2 regions of the Nonomuraea sp. NPDC026600 genome follow, and region 1 is predicted to be linked to the other one. Evidence: riboswitches for the same ligand, from Rfam matches in the RefSeq annotation. Region 1 holds a riboswitch; the other holds the start of a gene.
The links. Region 1 has a riboswitch for glycine ahead of gcvT (glycine cleavage system aminomethyltransferase GcvT). Riboswitches for the same ligand answer to the same signal wherever they lie in the genome.

Region 1 (14,656 bases):
GGTACAACTTTACGGTACCACTCGCGAGGCGGTCAGCACTCGATGACATTGACGGCCAGCCCGCCGCGCGACGTCTCCTTGTACTTGTCGAGCATGTCCCGTCCCGTGTCGCGCATCGTCTTGATGGCCTTGTCCATTCAGATGGTCCGCACAGTTGAGAGCCTCCTGTGCGGGCGATCAGAGGTTCGGGCGGACTACTTGGATAGTGATCACTTCGACGCCTTCATGCACAGTGATCGTGTACCAGATGGTGACGTCGTCGCTGACGAGATTCAGCTCGTAGGCGTTCGGAACACCGTCCATAGGGTCGGCGAGCGTCGGCCGTGGCTCGTCCAGGAGGGTGAAAATGGCGAGCTGAACAGGTCTGCGCAGACTTTCGGGAAGGGCCTCGATCTGTTCCCATGCACGCTCGGGGAATGCGATACGCCGGTCAGCCAACGATGCCCCACTCGGCGGCCAACTCGTCGCGGGTGAACGATCGTACGTGGCCCGGGCCGGCCGCGTTGTCCATGATGGCTTGCATGGCCTGCTGACGCGCTACCTCTCGACGCAGCCGCCGGACCTCGGCTTTCAGCGCCTCGTATTCGTCACGAGGGATGGTGACGACCTCGTCGTGGTGCTGCGACATCATGCCCTCACGTTACCTGCTCGCCATGACATTCCCCGTGGTATGGACAAGGTCCACGGCCGACCGCAGCCGCCGACCGTCAGCACTCGATGACATTGACGGCCAGCCCGCCGCGTGACGTCTCCTTGTACTTGTCGAGCATGTCGCGGCCGGTGTCCCTCATCGTCTTGATCGCCTTGTCCAGGGCGACGAAGTGCTGGCCGTCGCCGCGCAGGGCGATGCGGGCCGCGGCGATGGCCTTGATGGAGGCCACCGCGTTGCGTTCGATGCACGGGATCTGGACCAGGCCGCCGATCGGGTCGCAGGTCAGGCCCAGGTTGTGCTCGATGCCGATCTCCGCCGCGTTCTCCACCTGCTCGGGCGTGCCGCCCAGGACCTCCGTGAGGCCCGCGGCGGCCATGGAGCAGGCCGAGCCGACCTCGCCCTGGCAGCCGACCTCGGCGCCCGAGATCGAGGCGTTCTCCTTGAACAGGACGCCGATCGCGGCCGCGGTGAGGAAGAAGCGGACGATGCCGTCGTCGGCGGCGTGGGGGACGAAGCGGGTGTAGTACGTCAGGACGGCGGGGATGATGCCGGCCGCGCCGTTCGTGGGCGCGGTGACGACGCGGCCGCCCGCCGCGTTCTCCTCGTTGACCGCCAGCGCGAACAGCGACACCCAGTCCATGGCGTGCAGCGGATCCGTCTCCGGAGACTCCGTCTGCAGGCGGCGGTGGAGGCGGTTCGCGCGGCGCTTGACCTTCAGGCCGCCCGGCAGGACGCCCTCCTTGGCGATGCCGCGCTCGACGCACTCGCACATGACCTGCCACAGATGCAGGATCTGGGCGCGGATCTCCTCGGCGGAGCGGCCGAACGCCTGCTCGTTCTCCATCATCAGCGCGGAGATGGACAGGCCCGTGTTGGAGCAGTGCTTGAGCAGCTCTTCCCCGGTCGTGAAGGGGTGGGGCAGGACGGTGTCGTCGGGTTTGATGCGGTCGGCGCCCGTGGCCTGCTCGTCCACCACGAAGCCGCCGCCGACCGAGAAGTAGACCTTCTCGCGCAGCGTCTCGCCCGAGGCGGAGAAGGCGGTGAAGCGCATGCCGTTGGGGTGCTCGGGCAGGGAGATCTTGCGTTCGAAGACGAGGTCCTCGCCCACGACGAAGGGGATCTCTCGCGTGCCGTACAGCTTGACCGTGCCGGACTCGCGCATCTCGGCCAGGCGCGCGTCGATGCCGTCCACGTCGACCAGTTCGGGCTTCTCGCCGGACAGCCCCAGCAGGACCGCCTTGTCGCTGCCGTGGCCCTTGCCGGTCAGGCCGAGCGAGCCGTACAGGATCGCCTCGACGCGGGCCGTACGCGCGAGCAGGTCGTCATCGTGCAGGCCGCGGGCGAACCGGTGGGCGGCGGCCATGGGACCGCCGGTGTGCGAGCTCGAGGGGCCAATGCCGATCTTGAAAAGGTCGAAGACGCTGATCGCCATCGATGTGCGCCTTTCAGAAAGGCCGGGGCCCGTCAGGACCCCGGCGGGTGGATCAGGACTCGCCTGAGGTGAGTGCCGAGTACTCCTCGGCGGAGAGCAGGTCCTCGGGGTCGCCTTCCACGCGCACGCGGAACATCCAGCCGTCACCGTAGGGGTCGCTGTTGGCCAGCGACGGATCGTCCACGACGGTCTGGTTGACCTCGACGATCTCGCCGCCGACAGGGGTGTAGATCTCACTCACCGACTTGGTCGACTCGACCTCGCCCACGGAGTCGCCCGCCTCGACGGTCGCGCCGGCCTCGGGGAGCTGCACGTAGACGACATCACCCAGCGCCTCGGCCGCGTAGGCCGTGATGCCGATGGTCACGGTGATGCCGTCGTCGAGGCCGGCGATCCACTCGTGTTCCTTGGTGTAGCTCAGGTCGTCTGGGATGTTGCTCACTTGTTCCTCCTGTAGAAGGGCAGCTCAATGAGGTCCATAGGTTCATGGCTGCCCCGGATGTCCACGGCCAGACCTGCATCGGCCCCGTTGTCGACGTAGGCCATCGCGATGGGTTTGCCCAGAGTCTGGGAAGGTGCCCCGCTGGTGACCTCGCCGACGACGGCGCCGTCCTTGGTCACCGGGTAGCCATGGCGTGGCACCCGGCGGCCCCGCGCGACCAGGCCGACGAGCCGGCGCCGTGGTGGCGTGTCCTTGACCGCCTCCAGCGCCGACCTGCCGACGAAGTCGCCCGGCTTGTCGAATTTCACCACTCTGCCCAGCCCCGCGTCGAACGGGGTCAGCTCGACGCCGAGCTCGTTGCCGTACAGCGGCATGCCTGCTTCGAGTCTGAGCGTGTCACGGCTGGACAGACCCGCCGCTCGCAGCCCGTGCGCACGGCCGGCCTCGGTCAGCGCGTGCCAGAGCGGCACGGCGTCCTGGTTGGCCACGAACAGCTCGAAGCCGTCCTCGCCCGTGTAGCCCGTGCGCGCGATGAGCGCCTGCCGCCCGTCGACCAGACCGGGCAGGCCCGCGTAGTACTTCAGCCCGGCGAGGTCGGCGTCGGTGAGCGTGGCGAGGATCTCCTGCGCGCGCGGCCCCTGCACGGCGATCAGCGCGTACTGCTCCGAGCGATCCTCAACCACCGCGTTGTACGACTTGGCGCGATTCTTCAGCTCTTCCCCGACTTTTTCATAGTTGGAGGCGTTAGCCACAACCATGAACTCCTCGTCCCCCAACCGGTAGACGATCAGGTCGTCCAGCACCCCGCCACGCTCGTTCACGATCATGGTGTAGCGGGCCCGGCCGGGCGCGAGTGCCGACAGGTGTCCCACCAGCGCGTAGTCGAGCGCCTCGCCGGCCTGCGGCCCGGTCACGAAGATCTCGCCCATGTGGGAGAGGTCGAACAGCCCGGCCGCCTGGCGGACGGCGTTGTGCTCGGCGGACTCGCTGCCGTAGCGGAGCGGCATCAGCCACCCGGCGAAATCGGTCAGGGTCGCGCCGAGGCTCTCATGGACGTCTCGAAGCGGTGTGGGTCGGGACATATGTGCACCTCAGGGCAGGATCGGATGCCAGCATCCTCCCCCTCTGTCATCGGTGCCTGAGAGCTTCGCCCGGATTTTGCCGGACTTTCACCTTCGGCGAGGCCGCCAGGCCTGCTTTCCAGAGGACACCTCGTCCGTGCGGTCCTTTGCCTTGAGAGGTTCGCGGGGAGGGCTTGCTCCTTCAGGGGCCCTGGCCGGATGCCAGGACGCTCTCCCGCACGGTTTCGTCGGTGATGCCGGCAAGCCTAGTGCTGTTATGGGGGAGTTGTCGCGTGCGGATTCTGCCATTTCACGGCGAAATGGCCTGGCCGCGGCGCGAGCGTTCAGCAGGCGGCGATGAGTGCCTCGAACAGCGCGCAGTCCTTCGCCGCCTCCGGATGCCACTGCACGGCCACGGCGAACGCCCGGGACTCCAGCTCCACCGCCTCGACCGTGCCGTCATCGGCCACGGCGGACACGCTCAGCCCGGGAGCGAGCTGATCGACGGCCTGGTGGTGGTAGTGCGGCACGTCTTCCGGCGCGGCCCCGAGCGCCTTGGCGACGCGGGTGCCCGCCACGGGCCGTACGGGCAGGTGGCCGAACTGGCCGGGTGCGGGGGAGTGGCCGGTGTGTCCCACGACGTCGGGCAGATGCTGGTGCAACGTCCCGCCGAGCGCGACGTTGAGCACCTGCATCCCTCGACATATCCCGAGATAGGGCACGTCGGCCTCAAGAGCGGCCTCCATCACCGAAAACTCCGCCTCATCCCGAAATTTCCGGATATAGCCGGTCCGCTCATCCGCCTCCTGCCCGTACCGGTCGGGCGAGACGTCACCCCCACCGGCCAGGATCAGCCCGTCCAGCCGTCCCAGCAGCTCGGCGGGCTCCCCGGCGGGCGGCAGGATCACCGGCTGCCCGCCGGCCCGGACCACCTGCTCCACGTACATGTACGGCAACAGGGCGACCGGCATGTCCCACACGGTGAACTGGGCAGGCTCCACATAGGACGTGATCCCGATGACAGGCCGCTTCACGACAGCCCCTTTCTACAGAGGGGTGACGTACGCACTCGAAATACCCCCATCGACGAGAAACTCCGAGCCGGTGATGAACGAGGCGTCATCGCTGGCCAGGAACGCCACCGCCGCCGCGATCTCGGACGCCTCGGCGAAGCGGCCCACCGGCACGTGCACCAGGCGCCGCGCCGCCCGCTCGGGGTCCTTCGCGAACAGCTCCCGCAGCAGCGGGGTGTTGACCGGCCCCGGGCACAGCGCGTTCACCCGGATCCCCTCACGCGCGAACTGGACGCCGAGCTCACGCGACATCGCCAGCACCCCGCCCTTCGAGGCGGTGTAGGAGATCTGCGACGTCGCCGAGCCCATCACCGCCACGAACGAGGCGGTGTTGATGATCGAGCCCTTCCCCTGCCGCCGCATGTACGGGATCGCGTGCTTGCAGCAGAGGTAGACGCTGGTCAGGTTCACCTCCTGGACCCGGCGCCACGCGTCGATGCCGGTCTCCAGGATCGAGTCGTCGTCGGGCGGCGAGATGCCCGCGTTGTTGAAGGCGATGTCGACGGAGCCATAGGTGTCGAACGCCGTCTGGAACATCCGGACGACGTCCTCCTCGCTGGTCACGTCGACCTTGACGAAGAGCCCGCCCACCTCGGAGGCGGCCTTGGTGCCCGCCACCTCGTCGACGTCGGCGCAGACCACCTTGGCGCCCTCCTCGGCGAAGCGGCGCGCGGTGGCCAGGCCGATCCCGCCGCCCGCGCCGGTGATCACGGCGACGCGGTTGTGCAAACGCTGCATGTTCACTCCGTTGAGATGAAGACGTTCTTGGTCTCGGTGAACGCCGCGAGGGCGTCCGGGCCCAGCTCCCGGCCGAGGCCGGACTCCTTGAAGCCACCGAACGGCGTCCAGTGGCGCACCGACGAGTGCGAGTTCACCGACAGCGCGCCCGCCTCCACGGCCCGTGCGACGCGCAGCGCCCGGCCGACGTCGCGGGTCCAGATGGAGCCGCTCAGGCCGTAGCGCGTGTTGTTGGCGATGCGTACGGCCTCCGCCTCGTCCGCGAACGGCACCACCGACACCACCGGCCCGAAGATCTCCTCGGTGAACGTCCGGTCGGTGATCGCCGTCGTCAGGACCGTGGGCGGGAACCAGAACCCCTTGCCCTGCGGGCAGTCGCCCTGAAGGTAGGGAGGGCCGTCGATGAAGCCGCGCACCCGGTCCAGATGTTCGGCGCTGATCAGCGGGCCCATCTCGGTGCTCTCGTCGAGCGGGTCGCCGACTTTGACGTTCCGCACGGCCGGCACCAGCTGCTCCAGGAACTCGTCGTAGACCTCGGCCTGCACCAGGATCCGCGACCGGGCACAGCAGTCCTGGCCGGAGTTATCGAAGACGGCATACGGCGCGGTTTTCGCCGCTTTTTCGAGATCAGAGTCCGCAAATACGATATTTGCGTTCTTGCCGCCTAGTTCGAGGGTGATGCGCTTGACCTGGGCCGCCGCCTTGGCGGCGATCTGCTTGCCCACCTCGGTCGAGCCGGTGAACACGATCTTGGCCACCCCCGGGTGCTCGACCAGGCGGGCCCCCGCCACCTCCCCTGCCCCAGGCAGCACCTGGAACACCCCCTCGGGGAGGCCCGCGGCGAGGGCCAGCTCGGCCAGCCTCAGCGCGGTCAGCGGGGTCCATTCGGCGGGCTTGACGATCACCGTGTTGCCCGCCGCCAGCGCCGGGGCGACGCCCCAGCTCATGATGAGCATCGGGAAGTTCCACGGCACGATCACGCCCACCACGCCCAGCGGCTCCTGGAACGTGATGTCCACGCCGCCGGGCACCGGGATCTGCTTGCCGTGGTTGCGTTCGGGCGCGGCGGCGAAGAAGTGCAGCACGTCGCGTACCGCGCCCGCCTCCCAGCGGGCGTTGCCGATCGGGTGGCCGGAGTTCGTGAGCTCCAGCAGGGCCAGCTCCTCGCGGTGCTCGTCCACCAGATCGGCGAAGCGGCGCAGCAGCCGCGCCCGGTCGCCGGGCGCCACGTCGCGCCAGCTCCCATAGGCCCGCCTGGCACGCTCCACGGCCCGGTCGACCTCGGCCGCGTCGGCCTGCTCGATGTCGGCGAGGACTTCCTCCGTCGCCGGATTGATGATCAGCATCTTGCTCACATCCGCTCGAAACCCCGGAACAGCTCCCAGTCCGTGACCGCCGCGTCGAAGGCGGCCAGCTCGACCCGGGCGTTGTTCGCATAGTGCGCCACCACGTCGTCGCCGAACGTCTCGCGTGCCAGCTTCGACCCCTCGAACAGCGCCAGCGCGTCCCGCAGCGTGTGCGGCACGGTCTCGGCGCCGGACTCGTAGGCGTTGCCCTCGAACGCGTCCTCCAGGGACAGCTCCGCGTCGATGCCGTGCAGCCCGGCCGCGATCAGCGCCGCGACCGCGAGGTACGGGTTCACGTCGCCGCCCGGCACCCGGTTCTCTATCCGCAGCGACTGCCCGTGGCCGACGAGCCGGAGCGAGCAGGTGCGGTTGTCCACGCCCCACTTGACGGCCGTGGGGGCGAAGCTGCCGGGGACGTAGCGCTTGTAGGAGTTGATGTTCGGGGCGTAGAAGAGGGTGAGCTCGCGCATGCAGGCCAGTTGCCCGGCGATGAAGCGGGCGCCGAGCTCGGAGAGCCCGTACGGGCCGTCGCCCGCCATGACCGAGTCTCCGTCCACGCTCCACAGTGAGATGTGGATGTGGCAGGAGTTGCCCTCGCGTGCGTTCGGCTTGGCCATGAAGGTGATCGACTTGCCCTCCTGAGCCGCGATCTCCTTGGCGCCGTTCTTGTAGATGGAATGGTTGTCGCAGGTCTTCAGCGCCTCGTCGTAGCGGAAGGCGATCTCGTGCTGGCCCAGGTTGCACTCGCCCTTGGCGGACTCGACGTACAGCCCAGCTCCCTCCATGTCCCGCCTTATCCGGCGAAGGAGGGGTTCGATGCGGGCCGTACCGAGGAGGGAGTAGTCGACGTTGTAGAGGTTCGCGGGGGTCATGTCGCGGTAGCCGCGCTTCCACGCGTCCTCGTAGCTGTCCTCGTACACCACGAACTCCAGCTCGGTGCCCACGAAGGCGGCCAGGCCGCGGTCGGCGAGCCGGGTGAGCTGCCTGCGCAGGATCTGCCGCGGCGAGGCGGTCACGTCCTCGTCGTTCTCCCAGGCCAGGTCCGCCATGAGCATGACGGTCCCCTCCTGCCATGGGACCCACCGCAACGTGGAAAAATCGGGCTTCATCACGAAATCGCCGTAGCCGCGGTCCCACGAGGACATCGCGTAGCCATCGACCGTGTTCATGTCGACGTCCACGGCGAGCAGGTAGTTGCAGCCCTCGGAGCCGTGCCCGAGCACCTCGTTCAGGAAATAGCGCGCCGACAGGCGCTTGCCCTGCAACCGGCCCTGCATGTCGGCGATCGCGAGCAGCACGGTGTCGACCCGCCCGGCGGCCACCTCGTCACGCAGCTCGTCGACGGACAGGGGGCCGGGTTCTGGAAGACCTCGCTCGCTCACGGAAGTTCGCTCGCTTTCGGGCTAATTGGGCTACTCTTAGACCATTGATGTGCATATGGGGATCGCTTGTCAAGACCTGAGGACACGTTGGACGACTCGGCGCGGTTGATGACGGTGTTACGGCCGGTCAGAGCAGGAAACGCCTTCGAAGAAACGGTAGAACGGCTGCTCCAGGCGATCAAGCTTGGCATGGTCGCGCCGGGCCGGAAGCTGCCCCCGGAGCGCGAGCTCGCGGTCCAGCTCGGCATCAGCAGGGTGACCCTGCGCGAGGCGATCCGGGCGCTCCAGGACGCCGGTTACCTCGAGGTGCGGCGCGGCCGGTACGGCGGCGCCTTCGTCACCTACGCCCCTCCCCAGCCCGAAAGCGGCGACCTGCGCAGGGCGGTGGCCGACATGGGCTCGGCCGACCTCACCGACGCGCTGACCTTCCGGATGGCCGTGGAATGCGGGGCGGCGGAGGTCCTGGCGGCGGCCACACTCACCGAAGCCCAGCGCGCCCTTCTGCGCGGCCGGCTCGCCGACCTCAACAAGGCGGGCGTCGAGGACTACCGGCGCCTGGACACGGCCTTCCACCTGTCGATCGCCGAACTGACCGGCTCCCCCCTGCTCGCCACCGCCTGCGCCGACGCGCGCCTGCGGGTCAGCGACCTCCTCAACGCCATCCCGATGCTCCAGGTGAACCTCGACCACTCCGCCCTCCAGCACGAGGCGATCGTGGCGGCCATCCTGGCCGGCGACCCGGAAGGGGCCCGTCGAGCGGTCTCCGAGCACCTGGAAGGCACGGCGGCGCTGCTGCGCGCGTTCCTGGCCTGAAGCCCTGTCGCGAGGCTCGTTTCCTCGTTTCCCGGACCTTGCGGTCAGGGGAGGGCGAAGGGGCTCGTAACATCAGTTCCAAGGTCATGGAGAACTGGTTCGAGCTGAACATCGTCGTGACAGGACGGCTGCCGCTGCTCTGTTTCTTCGTCGCGCTCATCGCGGCCTTCGTGGCCACCCGCGTCAATGTGCGGCTGATCAGGGCGAAGCTCGGCTGGTTCCGTAACGTCAACGTGGGTGAGATGCACATCCACCACGTGGTGTTCGGGGTCGTGCTCATGCTGCTCGGCGGGGTCAGCGGGCTGATCGTGTCGTCGGCCTCGCAGGTGGCCTACGCCGCCGCGGCCGCCGTCTTCGGGATCGGGTCGGCACTGGTGCTGGACGAGTTCGCGCTGATCCTGCACCTGCACGACGTCTACTGGGAGGAAGAGGGGCGCACCTCGGTCGACGCGGTGTTCATCGCGGTCGCGGTGACGGGGCTGCTGCTCACCGGGCTCCGGCCGCTGACGTTCGACTACGGGACGCCGGTCAACCCGGGTGTGCTGATCGTGGCGAACATGGTGCTCGCCGTCATCACCCTGTCGAAGGGCAAGATCTGGACCGGGATGGTCGGGCTGTTCGTACCGGTGCTCCTGGTGGTCTGCGCGATACGCCTGGCCAGGCCGGGCTCTCCGTGGGCCCACCTGTTCTACCAGAAGCGCTCGCCGCGGAAGCTGGCCAAGGCCGCGCACCGGGAGGAACGGTGGCGCCGGCCGGTGATCAGGGCCAAGATCGCCTTCCAGGAGTTCGTCTCGGGACGCCACGACCTGCCCTCCACCCGACGCGGCCGCCGGCCCACCTAGCGCGGGCGCCCTAGAGGGCGATGGCCGAGCGGAGGGCCAGGCCCGCGCCCAGCAGCATCACCATGCCGGCCGTGCCCAGCGGCGCCAGGGTGGACAGCCGGGCGGCCAGGCCACGCCCCCGCGAGGCGCGGCGTTCGAGGCGGTCGACGAGCTTGACCAGCAGCAGGCCCGTGACGGTGAGCGTCGCCGCCATGCCGATGCCGTACGCGGTGACCAGCGCCACCCCGAACCAGGTACGGCCCAGCGCGATCGCCCCCAGCAGCACGATGAGCGCCGACGGGCTCGGCACCAGCCCGCCCGCCACCCCCATCCCTAGCAGACCGGCCCGCGTCGAGCGTTCGTGCCCATGCCCGTGCTCGTGCCCATGCCCGTGCTCGTGGCCATGCCCGTGCTCGTCCCCGTGCTCGTCCCCGTGCTCGTCCCCATGACCATGACCATGACCGTGTCCATGTCCATGTCCATGTCCATGTCCGTGGCCGGAGGAGCGGCGGGTGGACAGGAGCAGGCGCAGGCCGATGAAGGCGATCAGCACGCCGCTGGCCACCCCCAGCCACCCCAGCACCGACTCCCCGGCCAGCGCGGTGAACGCGCTCAGCAGCAGCCCCACCACCAGCACCCCGGCCGTGTGCGTGGCGGTAACCGTGGCTCCCACGACCAGGGCGTCACGCGGCCGCCCGCGCCGCCCGGCCAGGTACGCGGCCATGATCGTCTTGCCGTGCCCGGGGATCAGCGCGTGCCCGGCCCCGAGCAGCATCGCCAGACCCACGGCCAGCAGCCCGAGCGGCACCGTCAGCGAGTCGGCGCCGATCAGGCCGGTGAACGTCCGGTCCAGCGCCGCCAGCGCGTCCCCGATCGGCCCGCCGACGCTGATCGTGCCGAGCCCGGACGGCGTACCGCCCGAGCCGGGGGAGCCGCCGCCGGACAGGACGGAGGCCGCGCCGCCGACCGTGACGGTGGCCGTGCGCTGGTCGAGCGGGTTGGTCAGCAGGTCCTCGGGGTACTTGCGCAGCTCGTCGCTCACACTGGCCGACGGCACGGACGACTGGGTCAGCCGTAGGCCGTCGCCGACGGCGGTGATCTCCCGCCAGCCGATCCGGTCCTGCTCGAACGCGTCGGCGAAGGACACCGTGCCCGACACACGGGCCTCGGCGACGAGTCGGCAGGTCAGGCGGCTGGTCTGCAGGCCGCCCTGCCCGGGCGCGTACGCGAACTCCGAACCCGACACCCGCCACGGCACCGCCGTGCCACCGATGGTGAGGCGCTGGGCGGCGGCCAGCGTGGCGCAGGTCCTGGCCGCGTACGAGGCGTCCACGCCCGGTTTGGCCTGGAGCGTCGGCAGTTCGGCGGCGTCCACGACCGCCTTGTTCTCCACCCGGTCGGGCCGCACGCGCAGCCCGTTGTAGTGGTTGACGGTGAAGTTGCCGAGCGGATGCCTGGCCGCCGTCTCCGCCCGCGCCGCGGTCGTGAACAGGACCGACACGCCCATCGACAACAGCAGGCCTACGAGCAGGCCGAGCCGGAGCACTCTCATGAGAACCTCGCCAGTGCGGACAGAGACGGATCGAAGCCCGGGGCCACGCGCGCGGGCTTGCCGAGCGCGCGCTCGATCCGGGCGCGGTGGTAGGCGAGCAGCGGGTTGCGCCAGCCGGTCGAGGTGGCCTTCTTCGCGTACGGCAGCGCCTCGCCCGGCTTGCCCGCCTTGAACAGGGCCCAGCCGAGCGCGTCGGCGGCGACGAGGTTGGGGTTGCGCGCGTACTCGGCCCTGGCATGCCGTACGGCCGTCGCCGGGTCGCCGTGGTCGGCCTCGAACTCGGCCCAGGTGAGGTCGTCCCGCACGCCGGCGGCCCGCAGCAGCTTCCGCTGGGCCTCCAGCAGGGTCCAGTCGGGCTTCAGGCCCGCCTTGATCCGGGTCTCGCCCTGCTCGATGAGGTACTGGGACAGCGGCAGCCGTTCGACCACCCGCCGGTAGAGGTCGAGGGCCTCGGCCGTCCGCCCGCTGAGCGCGGCGACCCTGGCCTGTCCGGCGACCGCCGGGGTGTAGGCGGGGTAGGCCTGGAGCGCCTTGGCGTACCAGGTGCCGGCCTCGGCCAGGTCGCCCGAGTGCAGGGCCAGCTCGCCCAGGTAGTAGCGGGTGTAGGCGATGTCCGCCGGGGCGTAGGCGTCGTTCTGGGCGTACTCCAGGAACTCGCGGGCCTTCGTCCGGTCGCCACGGAGCTCGGCCGCGTAGGAGGCGCGGGCGAACGCCGCCACTCCGGGGCGCAGCCCCATCATCCTGTCCACGGCCTTCGAGGCGCCGCTCAGGTCGCCGAGCTGTGTCTTGGCGTCGGCCAGGATGCCGTGCGCCGCCGCGCTGTACGGGTTGGCGCCGATGGCCCGTTGCGCCAGCCGTACCGCGTCGGAGAACTCGTGGCGGCCGGCGGCGAGCGCCGCCTGGCCGGTCAGCACCGCGTCGTCGGCGGCGTTCAGACGGGTCGCGGTGGCCAGGGCGCCTTCGGCCTTGGTGTAGTACGACGGGTCGCCGGTGACTCTGGCCTGGTCGACGTACTCCAGGCCGAGCTGGGCCCAGCTTCGATAGTCGCCGGGCAGGCGCTTCAGGCGGGACTGCAGCGTCTCGGTGAAGGTCACGTTCTGGGTGGTCACGGTGGCTGTCTCTGGCGGGGCATACACGGCGTAGGCCGTGATGGCCAGCGCGCCGGCCACGACGAGGCCACCGGCTATGGCGAGGGATCGCATCCAAGGCTCCGGAGATCGGAAGGGGTCGGCGGAGACGGGTCGAGGGCCGGCTGGCCCTGACGGGGGGCACGGCCAGCCGGCCGGGGTCGCGGCGGGAGTGTGGGAGACGGGCCCGCCGCGGAGGAGGACCGACCGGCCCGGAGAGGAGGCCGGCCGGTCGGGCTTCACCGCTTGTTCACAGCCACGTTGCTGGGCAGCGGGATGTACGGGAAGGACTGGAAGAAGGGCTTGTCGTTCTGGTCGACCTTGTCCGTCAGGCCCGGGACGAGCTTGCCCGACAGCGCGGCACCGGCCACGGCCTGCAGCGCGATGTCCACGACGTCGTCGGACAGGCGGCGGCCGTTCGGGAAGCCCTGCAGGTCACCGGCCAGCACGCCGAGACGGTTGGGGTCCTTGGACGGCGGAACCGCCATGTTGAGCCGCAGCATCTCGGAGGGCCGCAGCTTGCCGGCGTCCTTGTTGAGGGTCTGCGAGTTCAGGTCGGCCTTGATCGGCCCGTTGCCCTTGGCGATGCCGGTCAGGAAGATCTCGACCAGGTCGCCGCGCGGGGTCGCGGGCGCCTTGATGCCGTAGATGCCCTCCAGCAGCCTGGCCACCTCGGGGTCGGTGACCCGCTTGACCACTTCCGGGATGCCGGCGTCCTTGACCGGGGGCAGCGAGTTGAACGCGTCCTTCAGGCCGGCGGGCATGACGACCTCGTTGACCAGCGGGTTGCCCAGGCGCGAGACCTGGGCGTAGCCGTTCGGGCTCCACTTGTCCGTGGTGGACCAGACACCGATCACCGGGTTGCGCCCGACGTCGCCCTTGAGCGCCAGGTCGCTGGCGGGCACCTGGACGGCCAGGGTGCTCACGTTGTAGCCCTTGGTGGTGTCCTGGCCGACCTCGGACAGGTTGCCGCCGTAGAGCAGGTCGAAGACGCGCAGGTCCAGGAAGAACGCCTCGTCGGACTGGCCGGCGTAGGCCTTGCCGCCGTGCGGGAGGCCCTTCAGGGACTGGGCGCGCAGCGTGCCGTAGTCGGGCATCGAGGCGGGGCCGACGTTGCTCGGCGCGACGATGCCGTTCGAGACGAGCGTCCTGCTGCCGTGCTCGGTGAGCCTCTTGAGCGTGTAGCGCTGGCGGAAGAGCAGGTTCTCGTCGTTCAGCGAGGTGACGGGCCCGTTGTTGTACAGGAACGTGTCGTTGCCGCGCCGGTCCTCATCGCGGAACGTCCACTGGTACACGATGTCGGGCTGGGCGTCGCCATCGTTGTCGATCTTGATGTTGTAGCGGGACTTGGTGTCGAACGTGTAGAAGTTCGGGCCGCCCTGCGGTTCCTGGAACGGGATCCAGTTGGACAGCAGTGTCACCGTGTCGGCCTTGTCGGGGCTGACGAACGCGTACACGTCGGTGTTGTCGTTACGCGGGTCCCCCGCGATCATCGGTGCCTCGCGGTGCGAGGAAGCGGTGCCGGAGTCGGTACGAAGCAGGGCGAACGAGGAGGCGGTCAACGCCACCGCGACGCCCAGTCCGACTAGAGCGCGCCGGTTGATCCGGAGCTCCATGTTCGGTCCTTTCGAGAGGGCTGATCGTTAGCGAGAGGTTCCGGCCGGGTTCCTCGACCGCCTATTCGTCGCCGCTCCGCGATCGGATGTGTCTCTCCTCCCAGAGAATGAGAGGTCAATCAAAGTTGACATACTTTGGTCGTCAATTTAGGTTGACGGGTGTGGAATCTGATCCGCCGTTCGTTGGGGATGTCGGGATATATCGCGAGAGGAGAACATGGTGATCAGAGAGCTGCTCGCCTACATACGCCCGCACCGGAGGATCTTGATCCTCGGTGGGTTGCTGGGTCTGGTCGGCTCGGCGGCCGGTCTGGCGATGCCGTTGCTGGCCAAGTACGTGGTGGACGCCTTCGGCCAGAACACGTCGATGGCCGGGCCGTTACTCGGGCTGACCGTGGCGGTGCTGGTCGGGGCGGTGGTCTCGGCGCTGGGCACGTACTTGATGGAGCGCACGGGCGAGGGCATCGTGCTGGGCGCGCGGCGCCGGCTCGTCGATCGGCTGTTCCGGCTCAAGGTCGCCGACGTGGACCGGCTCCAGCCCGGCGACCTGCTGTCGCGGGTGACCGGTGACACGACGCTGCTGCGGGCCGTACTGACGAAC
Region 2 (14,656 bases), on a different contig from region 1:
CAGCAGTCAGGCTGGGCCGACCCCGAGGTCGACGAGTGGACCAGGCGCGACGAGCGCGCCGACGTCGACTTCGAGCGCGGCCTCGACGCCTTGCTGCGAGGCTTGCAAAGCTAGTGGGCGTGTCGAGCTTGGACCGTTATCCTGTATAAGGCACGCTGTGTCGAAGGTCACACTTTCGCATCCTCCTGTAACAGTCCTAACGGACTATGTCCGAACGTGTGACATACGCCGCACACTTGAAAGAAAGACAGCACCCACACAGTTCCCGCCCCTACCTGTCCGCGGGAGCCATTCACGAGATATCGGAGGCACGCCGATGTGCCCGCACGACCCGGCCTGTCCGGCAGCTGAGGCGCCCGACCGCGAGGCCGCACGTACCCTCGCCTGCCACCCCGAGCAGGGGTGGAGCCTTCTCTGCAACGGCGTCGTCCTCTTCGAGGACACCGGGGAGCTCCTGCCTGGCGGCACCGCCATCGCTCCGCACCGCCCGGACCCGCTCGTCGGCGCCGCCTGAGCGACCCGCTCGCGCGAAGCGCCCCTTGAGCCGCGACCCACTCGCAGGCGTCCCCTGAGCCGCGCCGCTCACACGTAGCCGGCGATCCACTCGGCGACCACCTCGCCCACCCGGGCGGGGTTCTTTTTCAGCTCGTGCCCCTCGCCCGGCAGCACCACGAGGCGGGCCGCGTCGGCGGCGTCGGGCACCCCGAACGGATCCCGGTCCCCGTTGACCACCAGCACGTCCACGCCCGCCTCGCGCAACTCGCCGGCCCTCGACTTCTCGGGCCTGCCCGGCGGATGCAGCGGGAACGCCAGCGCCACCGCCGCGACCGCGCCGACCGCCTTGGCCGTACGGCAGGCCACCCTGGCCCCGTTGCTCCGGCCGCCCTGCACCAGCGGCAGCTCCGGCCACCGCGCCCGCAGCTCGCCCAGCACGGCCTCCCACGCCTCGTCCTGGCGTGCGGCGGAGCCCGGCGCGCGGGCCCCCGCGAGCCGGAACGGCTGCGTCACCCTGGCCACCACGGCCCCCGCGCCCAGGGTCGCGTCGCGCACCGCCAGCAGATCGGGCGCGTCCACTCCCCCGGCCGACCCATGGGTCAGCACCAGCAGCAGCCGGGGCCGCTCCACCTCGTCGAACTCGACCAGCGCCGGGCCGCGCGGCGTCGTGATCCGCATGTCAGAACCGTACCTGGGGATGAGTTCGCCATAGCTCTCAGGGCTGATGACGGCGTGCCGCCTACCCGCGATGATGGCCTCATGCCAGAGATGCGCCCCATCCGCGAGGACCTGCAGGCGACGCTCGACGCCCGACGCGACCTCGGCCCCGAATACGAAGCCGCCCTGGTCGAGTCGTTCGTGGAGCGGCTCGACGCCACGATCGCGGCGCGGGTGCGCGCCGAGCTCCACGCCCACGGCGCCGGCTCGGGCAGGTCCAAGAACCCTGGAGCGGCGATGATCCCGATCGCGCTGGGGTCGATGGGCATCGGCATCCCGCTGACGGCCATCGCGGTGCATGAAGGCGGCGGGCTGGGCCTGGTGATCACCTGGTTCGCCATCGTCCTGATCAACGTCGCCGCGGCCGCCGCCATCATGCGCCGCGGCTGACCATCGCGCCTCCGCCGCAGGTCAGGCGTCGCGGTCGTAACGCAGGCGCACCTCGGCCGCCAGCGTCTCGTCCGCGTGTTCCAGCCCGTACGTCCAGACGCGGTCCGCGTCGTCGGCGCGGCCACGCAGCGGCAGGGTCCTGGCCAGCAGCTCGATGGCCAGCGCGCTCGTCGGCGCGTCACCGCCGTCCTCCACCGCCCCCGCGAACTCCGCGCAGGCGAGCTCCAGGTGCGCGATGCCGAGCTGCACCCGCAGCCGGGCCACCTCGTCCTCGGGGGCCACCTCGAGCGCCTCCAGCAGCACCTCAGCCGCCTCCCCCGGCTCCCCGCGCTCCAGCAGCAGGTCGGCCAGTTGCTGCGCGGCGTGCGCGGCCACGTCCGGCCCGGCGACGGCCAGGGCGGCCCGCAGCTCGTCCTCCGCCTCGTCGTAGTCGCCCGCCTCCACGGCCAGCCGGGCCAGGGCGAGCCGCGCCAGCGGGACGTAGGCGGCCGTGCCGACGCCCAGGACGGCCTGCCACGCTCCCCTGGCCTGCTCGGCCCTGCCTTCCCGCTCGAAGCCCTGCGCGAGGTGACAGGCCGCCTGCGCGGCGAACTCCGGATGCCCGGTGGCCAGCGCGACCCTGGCGGCCGCCCGGGCCGCCTCGTGGTCGCCCCGCTCGTCGAGCACCACGGCCAGGCCCACGGCCGCCTGCGCCCTGTCGGGCCCGTCGGGGTCGGCGACCAGCTCGGTGAGTATGGCCACCGCGCCGTCGAGGTCACCGTCCTCGGCCAGGCGGCGGGCGGTGTCGAGAGGCGGGACCTGCAGCTCTGAGAACGTCAAGAGAGCTCCTTAGGCGACGGTCGGACCGAAGCCTAACGACTTCCGGTGATCATGTCTTCTCAGCGGCCACCTTGGGTGGGTGACAAGGGACGAAACCTCCGACACCGACGAACGGGCGTGGCCCTCTCCACCGAGCGCAGCGGCGGAGAGGGCCACGGTCGATCACATCGCGGCGGTGATCCGGTCAGTCCTCGTACGCCTCCAGCGGCGGGCACGAGCAGACCAGGTTGCGGTCACCGTAGGCCTGGTCGATGCGCCGCACCGGCACCCAGTACTTGCCCTCGCGCAGCGACGGCAGGGGGTAGGCCGCCTCGGTGCGGGTGTAGGGGTGGGTCCACTCGTCGGCCGCGACGGCCTCGGCGGTGTGGGGGGCGTTGCGCAGCGGGTTGTCGGCGCGGTCGTAGTCGCCCGACGCGACCCGGGCGATCTCGCCCCTGATGGCGACCATCGCGTCCACGAACCGGTCGAGCTCGGCCAGATCCTCGCTCTCGGTCGGCTCGATCATCAGCGTGCCGGCCACCGGGAAGGACATGGTCGGCGCGTGGAAGCCGTAGTCGATGAGCCGCTTGGCCACGTCGTCGACCGTGACACCGGTCTCCTTGGTGATCTGCCGCAGGTCGACGATGCACTCGTGGGCCACCAGCCCGCCGCGCCCGGTGTAGAGCACCGGGTAGTGCGGGGCCAGCCGCCGCGCCAGGTAGTTGGCCGACAGGATCGCCTGCTCGGTGGCCGCGGCCAGGCCGTCGGCGCCCATCATCCTGATGTACGCCCAGGAGATCGGCAGGATGCCCGCCGAGCCGTAGGGGGCCGCGGAGACCGCGCCGACGGGCGAGCCGGTGCGCAGCGGGTGGCCCGGCAGGTAGGCGGCGAGGTGGCCGCGGACCGCGACCGGGCCGACGCCGGGGCCGCCGCCGCCGTGCGGGATGCAGAACGTCTTGTGCAGGTTGAGGTGGGAGACGTCGGCCCCGAACTCGCCCGGCTTGGCCAGCCCGACCAGCGCGTTGAGGTTGGCCCCGTCGACGTAGACCTGGCCGCCCGCGTCGTGCACCTTGGCGCAGACCTCGGTGATCGTCTCCTCGAAGACGCCGTGCGTCGACGGGTAGGTGAGCATGATCGCGGCCAGCCCGTCACGGTGCTTGTCGATCTTGGCGTCGAGGTCGGCCAGGTCCACGTTGCCCTCGGCGTCGCAGGCCACGACCACGACGCGCATGCCGGCCATGACGGCGCTGGCCGCGTTCGTCCCGTGCGCGGAGGCCGGGATGAGGCAGATGTCGCGGTGCTCGTCGCCGTGGTCGCGGTGGTAGGCCCGGATCGCGAGCAGCCCGGCGAACTCGCCCTGGGAGCCGGCGTTCGGCTGGATGGAGACCTCGTCGTAGCCGGTCACCTCGGCCAGCAACTCCTCCAGGGTCTCGATGAGGTGGCGGTAGCCCTCGGCCTGCGCGATGGGCGCGAAGGGGTGGATCCCGGCGAACTCCGGCCAGGTGATCGGCTCCATCTCGGTGGTCGCGTTCAGCTTCATCGTGCAGGAGCCGAGCGGGATCATGGAGCGGTCTAGCGCGATGTCCTTGTCCTGGAGCCTGCGCAGGTAGCGCAGCATCGCGGTCTCGGAGTGGTGGCTGTGGAAGACCGGGTGGGTGAGGTAGGCGGACTCGCGCGTCAGCGAGCCGGGCAGCGTGTCCAGCCCCTCGTCGGCGACGAGGGCGGCCACCGGCCCGCCGGCGCCGAAGGCGGCGGCGACCTTCTCGAGGTCGGCCGCCGTGGTCTTCTCGTCGCAGGACACCGAGACGTGGTCGGCGTCGGCCTGCCACACGTTGACGCCGCGTTCGGCGGCCTGCCGGACGACCTCGGCGGCCCGGCCGGGCACCCTGGCCAGCACGGTGTCGAAGAACTCGCGGTGCACGACCTCGACGCCGCCCCGGCGCAGGCACTCGGCCAGCGCGGCGGCGTGCCGGTGGACGCGGGCGGCGATGCGGCGCAGCCCGTCGGGCCCGTGGTAGACGGCGTACATGCCGGCGATGATGGCCAGCAGGACCTGCGCGGTGCAGATGTTGCTGGTGGCCTTCTCGCGCCTGATGTGCTGCTCGCGGGTCTGCAGGGCCAGCCGGTAGGCGGGCGCGCCGTCGGCGTCGACGGAGACGCCCACGAGGCGGCCGGGCATCTGCCGCTGCAGTCCCTCGCGTACGGACATGTAGGCGGCGTGCGGCCCGCCGAAGCCGAGCGGCACGCCGAAACGCTGCGAGGAGCCGATCGCGATGTCGGCGCCGAGCTCGCCGGGGGCGGTGACCAGGGTGAGCGCGAGGAGGTCGGCGGCGGCCACGACGAGCGCGCCGGCCGCGTGCGCCCGCTCGGCCACGGCGCGGAAGTCGCGCAACCGGCCGGAGGCGCCCGGGTACTGGACGAGTACGCCGAAGCATTCGGGCAGTTCGCCGTCGAGCGGGTCCTCGACGAGGGTGATGCCCAGCGGCTCGGCGCGGGTGGCCAGCACCGCCTTGGTCTGGGGCAGCGCGTCGGCGTCGACGACGAACACCTGGCTCTTGGACTTGCCCGCGCGCCGGGCCAGCGTCATCGCCTCGGCGGCGGCCGTGCTCTCGTCGAGCAGCGAGGCGCCCGCGACGGCGAGCCCGGTCAGGTCGGTGACGACGGTCTGGAAGTTGAGCAGCGCCTCCAGACGGCCCTGCGAGATCTCCGGCTGGTAGGGGGTGTAGGCGGTGTACCAGCCCGGGTTCTCCAGCAGGTTGCGGCGGATCACCGCGGGGGTGATCGTGTCGTGGTAGCCCAGGCCGATCATCGAGGTGAACACCCGGTTGCGGTCCGCGATGGCCCGCAGCTCGGCGATGACCTCGGTCTCACTGGCCGCGTCGGGCAGGCTGAGCCGGTCCTTGATCCTGATGGACTCCGGTACGGCCACCGCCACCAGGTCGGCCACGGACTCGAAACCCACGGCCTCGAGCATGCGCTGCTGCTCGGGTTCGGACGGGCCGATGTGCCGGGTCGAGAACGGCGGAGCAGACAGATCGGTCATAGAGGTGCCTCCCGAGGGCTTTGGAGACCGGCGCCAGGGCGCGGGCTTGCCGGATCTCCCCCTCTGTCATGGCGACCTGAGAGCTTCACCCATGTGGGCTTGCACCGTCGGTGAGGTGCGCCTGGCGGGCGCACCTGCTTTCCAGAGTTGCCTACCCCGAGCGGTACAGGTGCCTGAGAGATTCCGGGGAGGTTGCTCCTTCGGCGCCCCGGAACCAGCCCGGGGACTCTCCCGCATGGGGTCATCAGCCTTGCGCTCTACAGGTTACTACCCAATTGCTACCCTATGCGGCGCGCGCGCCGCCGCTGGGCCAGCTCGTCAGCGGGGTGCTCGGCCGGGACGCTGTCCTCGACCGCCGCCCTTTCCCCCGGCAGCTCCGCGAGCGAGCCCTCGACCTCTCGCCAGACCCGGCCGAGCGCGATGCCGAACACGCCCTGGCCGCCCTGGAGCAGATCGATCACCTCGTCGGCCGAGGTGCACTCATAGACGCTGACGCCGTCACTCATGAGCGTGATCTGCGCGAGGTCGCCGACCCCGCGGTCACGCAGATGTTGTACGGCCGTACGGATCTGCTGGAGGGAGACTCCGGTGTCGAGGAGCCGCTTGACGACCTTGAGCACCAGGATGTCGCGGAAGCTGTAGAGCCGCTGCGAGCCCGAGCCGTGTGCGGCTCTTATCGTCGGCTGGACCAGCTCCGTGCGCGCCCAGTAATCGAGCTGCCGGTAGGTGATGCCGGCCGCCGCGCACGCCGTCGGGCCTCGGTATCCGATGTCCGCCGGCAGCGACGAAGGCTGCTCGTCGAAGAGCAGCCCCTGCTCTCCGGCACGCTGCCGCGCACTCTCACGCCGCACCGGATCTTCCTGGCCGGTCGTCTTTCCCTCGCCGCTGCTGACCGCCACGCGGACCTCCGGCTTTCTCTCATCCCGTGGCCTGATCTGGGGGTTCGTAAAAGCACGACCACGGGTTTCACTTGCACCGTAGGACCGTGACCATGCGCAGTCAACGATCCCGCTCGGCGCGTCGTGAAGCGTAAATGCACTGAAATACCTACCCCGCCCGGCCAAAGTCTTCGGGGGTGATCGTGTCAAGGAACTCCCTGAACTTCTCCACCTCGTCCTCCTGGTCGTCCGGAATGATCACACCGGCCTCCTGGACGACCTCTTCGCTGGCGAAGATACGCGCTCCGGTGCGGAGCGCGAGCGCGATCGAGTCGGACGGGCGCGCGCTCACCTCCACGCCGTTGGAGAACACCAGGTCGGCGAAGAAGATCCCGTCACGCAGGGCAACGATGTTGACCGCGCGCAGGCCCACGCCAAGAGCGCTCAGCACGTCCCTGAACAGGTCGTGCGTGAGCGGACGGGCTGGAGGCTCCTCCGCTTGGGCCAGCGCGATGGCCGTGGCTTCGGTCATCCCAATCCAAATCGGCAGGAACCTCTCCCCGTGTGCCTCCTTGAGCAAGACGATCGGCTGATTTGTGGGCATCTCTACGCGAACACCCACGACCTCCATCTGCAACACGGGCTGCTCCATATTCGACTGGTCGGCGTCCCCGGCACAGCTATTTGGCCGGTCCGCTTCTGCATTTCAACGTAACACCCGAGGGGCCTTGTATGTCCCGCTGGTCCGGTCATCGGCCTAGAACGGTCCGCACGCCCGTACGGACGAGAGAGGCATGCAGGTCGAGCAGCAACGCCGACAACTCCCTGGCGGCCTCGTCGGCCTCTCCGATGGCCCCTGGGGCGCGTCGTTTGAGTATGGGCGCGATCGCCTGCTCCACCAGCCCGCACTCGCGCTCGGCCGCGGCCTTGACCGCGCGTAGATGCCGGGCGCGCAGGCCGAACCGGGCCAGGGCGCCGACGCTGCGCGCCACGTTGAGCGCCTCCTCGTCGTAGCGCCTGGCCGTCGCCGCGAGCAGCCCGTAGTCCTCGAGCTCGGCGAGCGTCTCCTCGTCGAGCCCGGCCGCCTCCAGCAGCTCGGCACGGCTCAGCCGTACTTCCTGCCGTTCCGGCCGATCGGTCAAGGCCCGCGGACGGCCGAAGTGCTCGGCCATCTTGTCCTTGATCACCCGCAACGGCAGGTAGTGGTCGCGCTGCTCGGTGAGGATGTAGCGGAGCTGCTCGACGTGCAGGTGCGTGAACTTGCGGTAACCCGACGGGCTGCGCTCCGGCTCGATGAGCCCCTCGCCCTCCAAGAAGCGGATCTTGGAGATCGTCACATCGGGGAACTCGCCCTGGAGCATGGCGAGCACCTCCCCGATGCTCATGTGCGAGCGTGCCGCCTGCGCGTTCATGCGGCCTCCTCCGTGGGCCGCATGAATGCGCAGGACGCCAGGTCCATCGGTCGCTCGCCGCGCTCGACTGCTCCCATCGGTCGCCGGCCGCGCTCGGCCGCGTCCATCAGTCGCTCGCTGCGCTCGGCTGCTCCCATCAGTCGCTCGCTGCGCTCGCTCATGCGCCGGCGGCGGTCCGCATCAGGAAGACGAGGCGGAACTTGCCGATCTGCACCTCGTCACCGGAGTGCAGCGGCACCTCCTCGATGCGTTCCCTGTTGACATAGGTGCCGTTGAGGCTGCCCACGTCGCGCACGGAGAACTGGCCGCCGCGCAGGCGGTAGAACTCCACGTGCCGCCGGGAGACCGTGATGTCGTCGAGGAAGATGTCGCTTTCGGGATGTCGGCCCGTGGTGGTGAGCTCCTTGTCGAGCCGGAAGCGGCTTCCTTGGTTGGGCCCCCTGGTCACCGTGAGCAACGCCGTGCCAGGCGGCAGCTGCTCCACCAGCGCGCGCTCGGCGAGGAGCATGTCACCGGTCTCAGCCTCGTACGCCTCGATTCCCGCGACGGAGATCGTCGATGTGGTGTCCCCGGCGACCTCCGTTCTGGTCAGCGGTGACCCACAACGGGAACAGAAACGGGCATCCTCGGGGTTGGCGTGCCCGCACTGCGTGCAGTAGACGCTCGGCATCGATCGGCTCGGCCTCCTACCGCGAAGACGCGGCAACGGGGATCTGGACGCGCCTCGCTTCGCTCTTCAAGTTTACGAATGCCGCAACTTACGCTGATCAGCGGCAAAGGTCAAGGCGAGGCGCTGGACGACGGGTTCGGACGGTGACAAAGTTACCGCCGCCCGAGCCTCAAGGTCCATGCCGCCGCGCGTTTCAACATTACGATCTTGTACGTTCCACCGCCACCTATCCACCAGAGTTACCCTATGTGACGGTGTGGCGCGAATTACGGATCACGAGGAGGCCTCCTCGACCAGACGGGCCCAGTGCTCCAGGAGGGACTGGGCGGTGTCCACATCGGCGGCCTCGGCCCACAGATCGGTGACCGGTTCGGTGGCGGCGGGCAGGATCAGCACCCAGCTCCCGTCGTCCGAGGCCACCCGCACCCCGTCGGTGGTGTCGATGCGGTAGCCGTTCGGCTCGGCCTCGGCGGCCTCGATGACCGAGCGCATCACGGCGCCCTTGGCCGCCCACGGGGTCGGTACCGTGCGCTTGAGCAGCTTGGCCTCGGGGATCCGCGCGTCGATCTGGCTGAGCGAGAGCCGGGTGCGGGCGACCAGGCCGAGCAGCCGCATGAACGCCGCCACCCCGTCGATCGCCGGCCCGAACTCGGGCACCACGAAACCGCCCCGCCCGTCGCCCGCGAAGATCATGTCGTCGTCCACCGCGGCCGAGGTGAGGGCGTCGACCGCCGTGGAGGTCCACCGCACCTGCACACCGTGGAAGCGGCAGACCTGCTCGGCGACCCTGGTGGTGGTCACGGGCAGCGCCACCCGGCCGGCCCGGCGCTCGGCGGCGATCAGGTCGAGCACGACGAGCAGGGCGCGTTCCTCGCCGATCAGCTGGCCCATCTCGTCCACCAGCGCGATGCGCTCGCCGACGGGGTCGAACCGCACCCCGAAGGCCGCCCTGGAGGAGCTCACGAGCTCCGAGAGGCGCTGGAGGTCCCGGCGGCGCTCGGCGAGCGTCTCCGTGGGCGAGATGTCGTCCAGGCGGGCGTTCACGGTGAGCACCTCGACGCCGACCCGGCCGAGCAGCGTGGGCAGCACCAGCGAGGAGGTTCCTCCGGCGCAGTCGACGACGACCTTCATGTCCCTGATGCCGGTCATGTCCACGCAGCGCAGCAGCTCGTACGCGTAGTCCTCGACCGCCCTGGCGGGAAAGCGGAGCTCGGCGATCTCGCCCGGGAAGGCGCGCCGGAACTCCTGGCGCGAGAAGACCCGCTCCAGCTTGCGCTGGGCGGCCGGGGGCAGGTCGGCGCCGCGGTCGTCCATGATGACGATGTCGATGCTCTGCGGGTCGCCCGCGGTGGTGCGCAGCGCGATGCCGCCCGCGGCCGACTCCCTGGCCGTGTGGAAGCGGGTCACGGGCAGCGGCGCGGCCTCCAGGTCGAGGACGTTGATGGCGCTGGCGTTGAGCGCGCCGATCACGGCCCGCTTCAGCGCCCTGGCGGCCAGCGAGGAGTCGCGCGAGGTGACGACGTGCTCGCCCTTCTTCAGGGTGGTGGCGTACGCGCTGGCCAGCCGTACGCACAGCTCGGGGGTGATCTCCACGTTGACCAGGCCGCTGACGCCGCGGGGGCCGAACAGGCTGCGCTGGCCGCGCGACTCCCAGATGACGCTGGTGTTGACGACGGCGCCGGCCTCGATGGTCTTGAACGGGTAGACCTTGACGCCGCTGGAGACGTACGCCTCGGGCTCGATGACGCACTCGTCGCCGATGACGGCGCCCTCCTCGATGCGGGCCCCGGCCATCACGTCGGTGCTCTTGCCGATCACGCAGCCGCGCAGATGGGCGCCCGGGCCCAGGTAGACGTTGTCGTGGACGACGGCCCGGTGCAGGAAGGCGCCTTCGCGGACGACCGCGTTGTTGCCGAGCACCGTGTACTCGCGCAGCTCGGCGCCGCCTTCGACCTTGGCGTACTCGCCGACGAGCAGCGGGCCCTTGAGCACCGCGTCGGGGTCGACCGAGGCCGACTCGGCCACCCGGACGCCCGGCGACACCTCGAAGCCGCCGATGTCCACGGCGACCCGGCCGGACAGGGCGTCGGCCTGGGCCTTGAGGTAGCTCTCGTGGGTGCCGACGTCCTCCCAATAGCCCTCGGCGACATAGCCGTAGATGGGGGCGCCGCGCTCCAGCAGAGCAGGGAAGACGTCGGCCGACCAGTCGACGGGCTCTCCTGAGGCGACCGCGTCGAGCACCTCGGGTTCCATGACGTAGATGCCGGTGTTGACGGTGTCGGAGAAGACCTGGCCCCAGGTGGGCTTCTCCAGGAAGCGCTGGACCCGGTGCTCCTCGTCGACGATCACGATGCCGAACTCGAGGGGGTTCGGCACCCGTTTCAGACCGATGGTCACAAGCGCCGATTTTTCACGATGAAAACGGACCATATCCGACAAATCGATATCGGTCAGGGCGTCGCCGGAGATCACCAGGAATCGGTCGTCGCGCAGGCGGGCCGCGGCGTTCTTCACGCTGCCCGCCGTACCGAGGGGAACGTCTTCGGTGGCGTATTGCAAGCTCATGCCGAGTTCGTCGCCGTCGCCGAAGTAGTTGCGCACGAGCGCGGCCAGGAACTGGAGGGTGACCACGGTCTCGGTGATGTCGTGCCGTTTGAGCAGGCGCAGCACGTGCTCCATGATCGGGCGGTTGACCACGGGCAGCAGGGGCTTGGGCTGGTTGGCCGTCATCGGACGCAGCCGAGTGCCCTCTCCACCCGCCATGACGACCGCCTTCACCCGATCACTCCTCCTTGGCCGCGGTTACGAGCCGGCGTACCTGCACTGCATAGAGCACCCCCGACCACCAGTACAGGCCCGTTCCCCAGAGCGCAAATGCCCATCCGACAATTCGTGCTATATCGGCATACCACCCAGTGTGGGATGCGAGGAAGAGCAGAGGGAAGGCGTACATGAGGTTGAACATGGCGGCTTTGCCCAAGAAATGCACCTGAAGTGCCTTGTAACCGCTCTTCCGAAGTACGGGAATGAAACACGCGACGAACAGTTCGCGCCCGAGGATGATCACCACCAGCCACCACGGAATGACGTCGCGCAGCAGCAGCGCCAGGATCGTGGCGAAGACATAGAGCTTGTCGGCCGCCGGGTCGATGATCCGGCCGAGCCTGCTCATCTGGTTGAAGGCTCGAGCGATCTTGCCGTCCAGCCAGTCGGTGAATCCGGCGACCGCGAGGACGATGATCGCCCAGGCGTCCGCCTTGGGCCCCAATACCAGCCAGAGGAAGACAGGCACGCCGAGGAGGCGCAAGAAGCTCAGTAGGTTCGGAACCGTCCAGATCCGATCCTCGGCGGAAGTTTCGCTCACGTTGCCGACCCTACTGCCTCGTCTTTCCCGGCAGCGGCCTGGACATCCGCTCGTCGCGAGAGGTTGGGGCCATCCGTCACCGCGCAGGGGAAGAGGAACGTCCTGATCGTGATGTGCGCGGGCCTGTTCGTCGTCCTGCTGGACGTGACCATCGTGAACGTGGCGCTGCCGTCCATCGCGGCCGACCGGCACGCCGGCGGGTGGTGCTGGCGGGGTTCGCACTGTTCGGCGCGCGCGCCATCTGTGACCCGGTGGTGGCGCTATGGTGCCTCGACTCCCCCGCAAGGCGCCGCAGACCTGATCTGGGCAAATCACATGACACCTATCGAAGGTGCTGATAGACGGCTCTATTGCGCGGTGTGGAGCGATTCTCGTTGACTCGAAGCCACGAGCCTGCGTCGCTGAGACAGGAGACGAGAGCAGCATGAGCCGAGTTCCCCGCCGGGTGGTGACCGGGCACACGCCGGCCGGTGTGTCCGTCGTCGTTTCAGACGGCCCGGTGCCGGTGACCCGTGAGATCCCTGAGGACGGGGTGGCCTTCCACGAGATCTGGAACACCACCGGCGCCCCAGCGATGATCACCGCGGTCGAGTACACCGACCCGACGGAGCGGGAGCTGGCGGTTCCGCCGCCCCCACTGGGCACCAAGATCCGTATCAACGACTTCGCGCCGGGCTGCCTGGACGCGCGCGGCCTGCAGTCACCGGTGCACCGGACGGCGTCGATCGACTACGGGATCGTGCTCGAAGGCGAGATCACCCTGGTGCTGGACGACTCCGAGGTCACGCTGCGCGCGGGCGACGTGGTGGTCCAGCGGGGCACGGACCACGCCTGGGCCAACCGTGGAGAAGTGCCGGCCCGGGTGGCCTTCATCCTGGTGGACGGCCGGTTCGACGACGGCCTCGCCGAGAGGCTGCCGGAAGGGGCCGTGCACGGGCTGATGAAGGCCGGCCCCAGGGACTGAACGCTGATCAGCGCGACTCGGAGAAGGTGTCCGTCACCCAGTCCGCGATGAACGAGGCGACGTGGGGAAGGTGGTCGAGGCCGACGTGCTCCGCGCCGCCCTCCTCGCGGGTGAAGACGCGCAACTCCCGCTTGCTGCTGTTGACCGCCTGCTCGTAGGACCGGTACGCGTACTCGAGAGGGATCTGCCGGTCGTTCGCACCGTGCGCGATGAGGAACGGGCAAGTGATCTTGCCGGCCACGCCCTCCAGAGTGACCCGCTCGGCGTTCTTGATGAAGGTGCCGACGTCCGGCTCGCCCCACACCCACAGCACGTGCTCCCAGTAGTGCGGCACCGGGTTCTCGCCCTCGCGTTCGAGCCTGCGTTTCTGCACCTCGCCCCAGTTGTGGTTGGCCCCCCACGCGACGACGAGCTTCAGCCGCTTCTCGAAGGCCGCGGCGCGCGGCGCGTAGAAGCCGCCGAGCGACCAGCCGGCCAGCCCGATCCGGCCCGTGTCGACGTCCTCCCTGGTCTCCAGGTAGTCGACGCAGGCTCGTGCCCAGTCCTCGGTCTCCACTCGTGCGGTCAGCCCGAGCATCCGCAGCGCTTCGCCGCTGCCTGGACAGTCGACCATGAGCGTGGAGATGCCGCGGGCCGCCAGTTCGTGGCACCAGCCCGAGGTGTACATGTGCTCCTTGGTGCTGTCCAGGCCGTTCCACATGATCACGCATGGCGCCGGCCCGCCGTCGCGGGGCGCGGCCCGGGTGAAGTACGCGGGCAGGGCGGCGCCCTCGAACGGTACCTCGACGCGCGTGGTGGCCGGGTCGATCAGCTCGAACGACTTCTCTATCAGCCTCAGGCAATGCTCGTAGATCGCTTTGCGCCCTGGAGAGGAGACGCTCTGCATGCGCTCGGCCTGGCAGATGTAGGCCGCCGCACGCAAGTATTTCTGCCCCGCGGTGCGAAGGTGACCGGCGTCCTCGGCCTGCCGCGCCTGTCCTTCGAGCTGGTCGGCGATGCGCTGCCAGGCCTTCATGAAGTCCCCGGTGCCCGCGTCGCCACGCGCGGCCGCCTCGCGGATGGGCCGGCAGGCCCGGTCCACCTCGTCAATGGTGCCGCCGCTGTTGAGCGTGGCGACCACACCCAGGTTCCAAATGTAGTTGCCGGGAAAGTACTCGAACATTTTTCGCGGTCCTTCTGTTCACAGGTGGGTGGCGTCGGCGATGCCCTTGTGGGAGACGTGCGCGGTGAGACCGCCGTCCACCACCAGCTCGGCGCCGTTGACGTACGCGGACTCGTCGGAGACGAGGAAGACCATCAGCGGGGCGACGTCCGCGGGCGTTCCGATCCGGCCCAGCGGGATCTCGGCCAGGGCCGCCCCGGTGAACGCCGGAGAGGCCGAGGCCATCAGCGGAGTGTCGATCAGGCCGGGCATGACGGCGTTGACCCGGATGCCGCGCTCGCCCAGTTCGAGGGAGGCGGTCCTGGTCAGGCCCCGCAGCGCCCATTTGCTCGCGGTGTACGCCGCGGCGACGTGCCCCGCCATCGCCGCCACCGAGCAGACGTTGACGATCGAGGCGCCCGCGCTCATCAACGGCACGAGCGCCTGGATCCCGAGGAGCGGACCGGTGACGTTGATGTCGAAGGTGCGCTGCCACACCTCCAGGTCCACGTCGGGGATCCGGTCCCTGGCGGCCACTCCGGCGTTGTTGATGAGGGCGTCGACCCGCCCGTGACGTTCCCGCAGCAGGCCGGCCAGGTCGTCCCAGGCCCGCCGGTCGCGGACGTCGAGAGGCACGTAGCCGACCTGGAGCCCCTCGGCCGTCAGCCGGTCCGCGAGCGCCCTGCCCTCGCCGTCCAGCACGTCGGCCGCCACGACCGTCGCGCCTTCCCTGGCCAGCGCCTCCACCTCGGCTGCGCCCTGGCCGCGGGCCGCGCCGGTGACG

Region 2: another riboswitch for glycine. It lies ahead of gcvP (aminomethyl-transferring glycine dehydrogenase); the one in region 1 lies ahead of gcvT (glycine cleavage system aminomethyltransferase GcvT).

What each region holds. Positions count from the first base shown of each region.
Region 1 is NZ_JBEZYD010000022.1:125,111-139,766, forward strand. It holds gene AB0F17_RS39265 (L-serine ammonia-lyase, iron-sulfur-dependent, subunit alpha) at 33-137, opposite strand; gene AB0F17_RS39270 (hypothetical protein) at 178-438, opposite strand; gene AB0F17_RS39275 (hypothetical protein) at 431-631, opposite strand; gene AB0F17_RS39280 (L-serine ammonia-lyase) at 708-2,084, opposite strand; gene gcvH (glycine cleavage system protein GcvH) at 2,137-2,526, opposite strand; gene gcvT (glycine cleavage system aminomethyltransferase GcvT) at 2,523-3,608, opposite strand; glycine riboswitch at 3,738-3,835, opposite strand; gene AB0F17_RS39295 (gamma-glutamyl-gamma-aminobutyrate hydrolase family protein) at 3,932-4,621, opposite strand; gene AB0F17_RS39300 (3-oxoacyl-ACP reductase) at 4,634-5,398, opposite strand; gene AB0F17_RS39305 (aldehyde dehydrogenase family protein) at 5,401-6,753, opposite strand; gene AB0F17_RS39310 (glutamine synthetase family protein) at 6,750-8,126, opposite strand; gene AB0F17_RS39315 (FCD domain-containing protein) at 8,235-8,939, shown strand; gene AB0F17_RS39320 (hypothetical protein) at 9,026-9,781, shown strand; gene AB0F17_RS39325 (High-affinity nickel-transporter) at 9,792-11,312, opposite strand; gene AB0F17_RS39330 (tetratricopeptide repeat protein) at 11,309-12,514, opposite strand; gene AB0F17_RS39335 (DUF4331 domain-containing protein) at 12,679-14,055, opposite strand; gene AB0F17_RS39340 (ABC transporter ATP-binding protein) at 14,273-14,656, shown strand, end outside.
Region 2 is NZ_JBEZYD010000001.1:212,471-227,126, forward strand. It holds gene AB0F17_RS00995 (TetR family transcriptional regulator) at 1-114, shown strand, start outside; gene AB0F17_RS01000 (DUF5999 family protein) at 317-514, shown strand; gene AB0F17_RS01005 (alpha/beta family hydrolase) at 583-1,173, opposite strand; gene AB0F17_RS01010 (hypothetical protein) at 1,255-1,602, shown strand; gene AB0F17_RS01015 (tetratricopeptide repeat protein) at 1,624-2,421, opposite strand; gene gcvP (aminomethyl-transferring glycine dehydrogenase) at 2,606-5,443, opposite strand; glycine riboswitch at 5,595-5,687, opposite strand; gene AB0F17_RS01025 (MerR family transcriptional regulator) at 5,722-6,342, opposite strand; gene AB0F17_RS01030 (bifunctional nuclease family protein) at 6,491-6,961, opposite strand; gene AB0F17_RS01035 (MerR family transcriptional regulator) at 7,071-7,733, opposite strand; gene AB0F17_RS01040 (FHA domain-containing protein) at 7,891-8,403, opposite strand; gene AB0F17_RS01045 (mannose-1-phosphate guanyltransferase) at 8,677-11,181, opposite strand; gene AB0F17_RS01050 (CDP-alcohol phosphatidyltransferase family protein) at 11,186-11,767, opposite strand; gene AB0F17_RS01055 (cupin domain-containing protein) at 12,192-12,731, shown strand; gene AB0F17_RS01060 (alpha/beta fold hydrolase) at 12,739-13,893, opposite strand; gene AB0F17_RS01065 (SDR family oxidoreductase) at 13,912-14,656, opposite strand, start outside.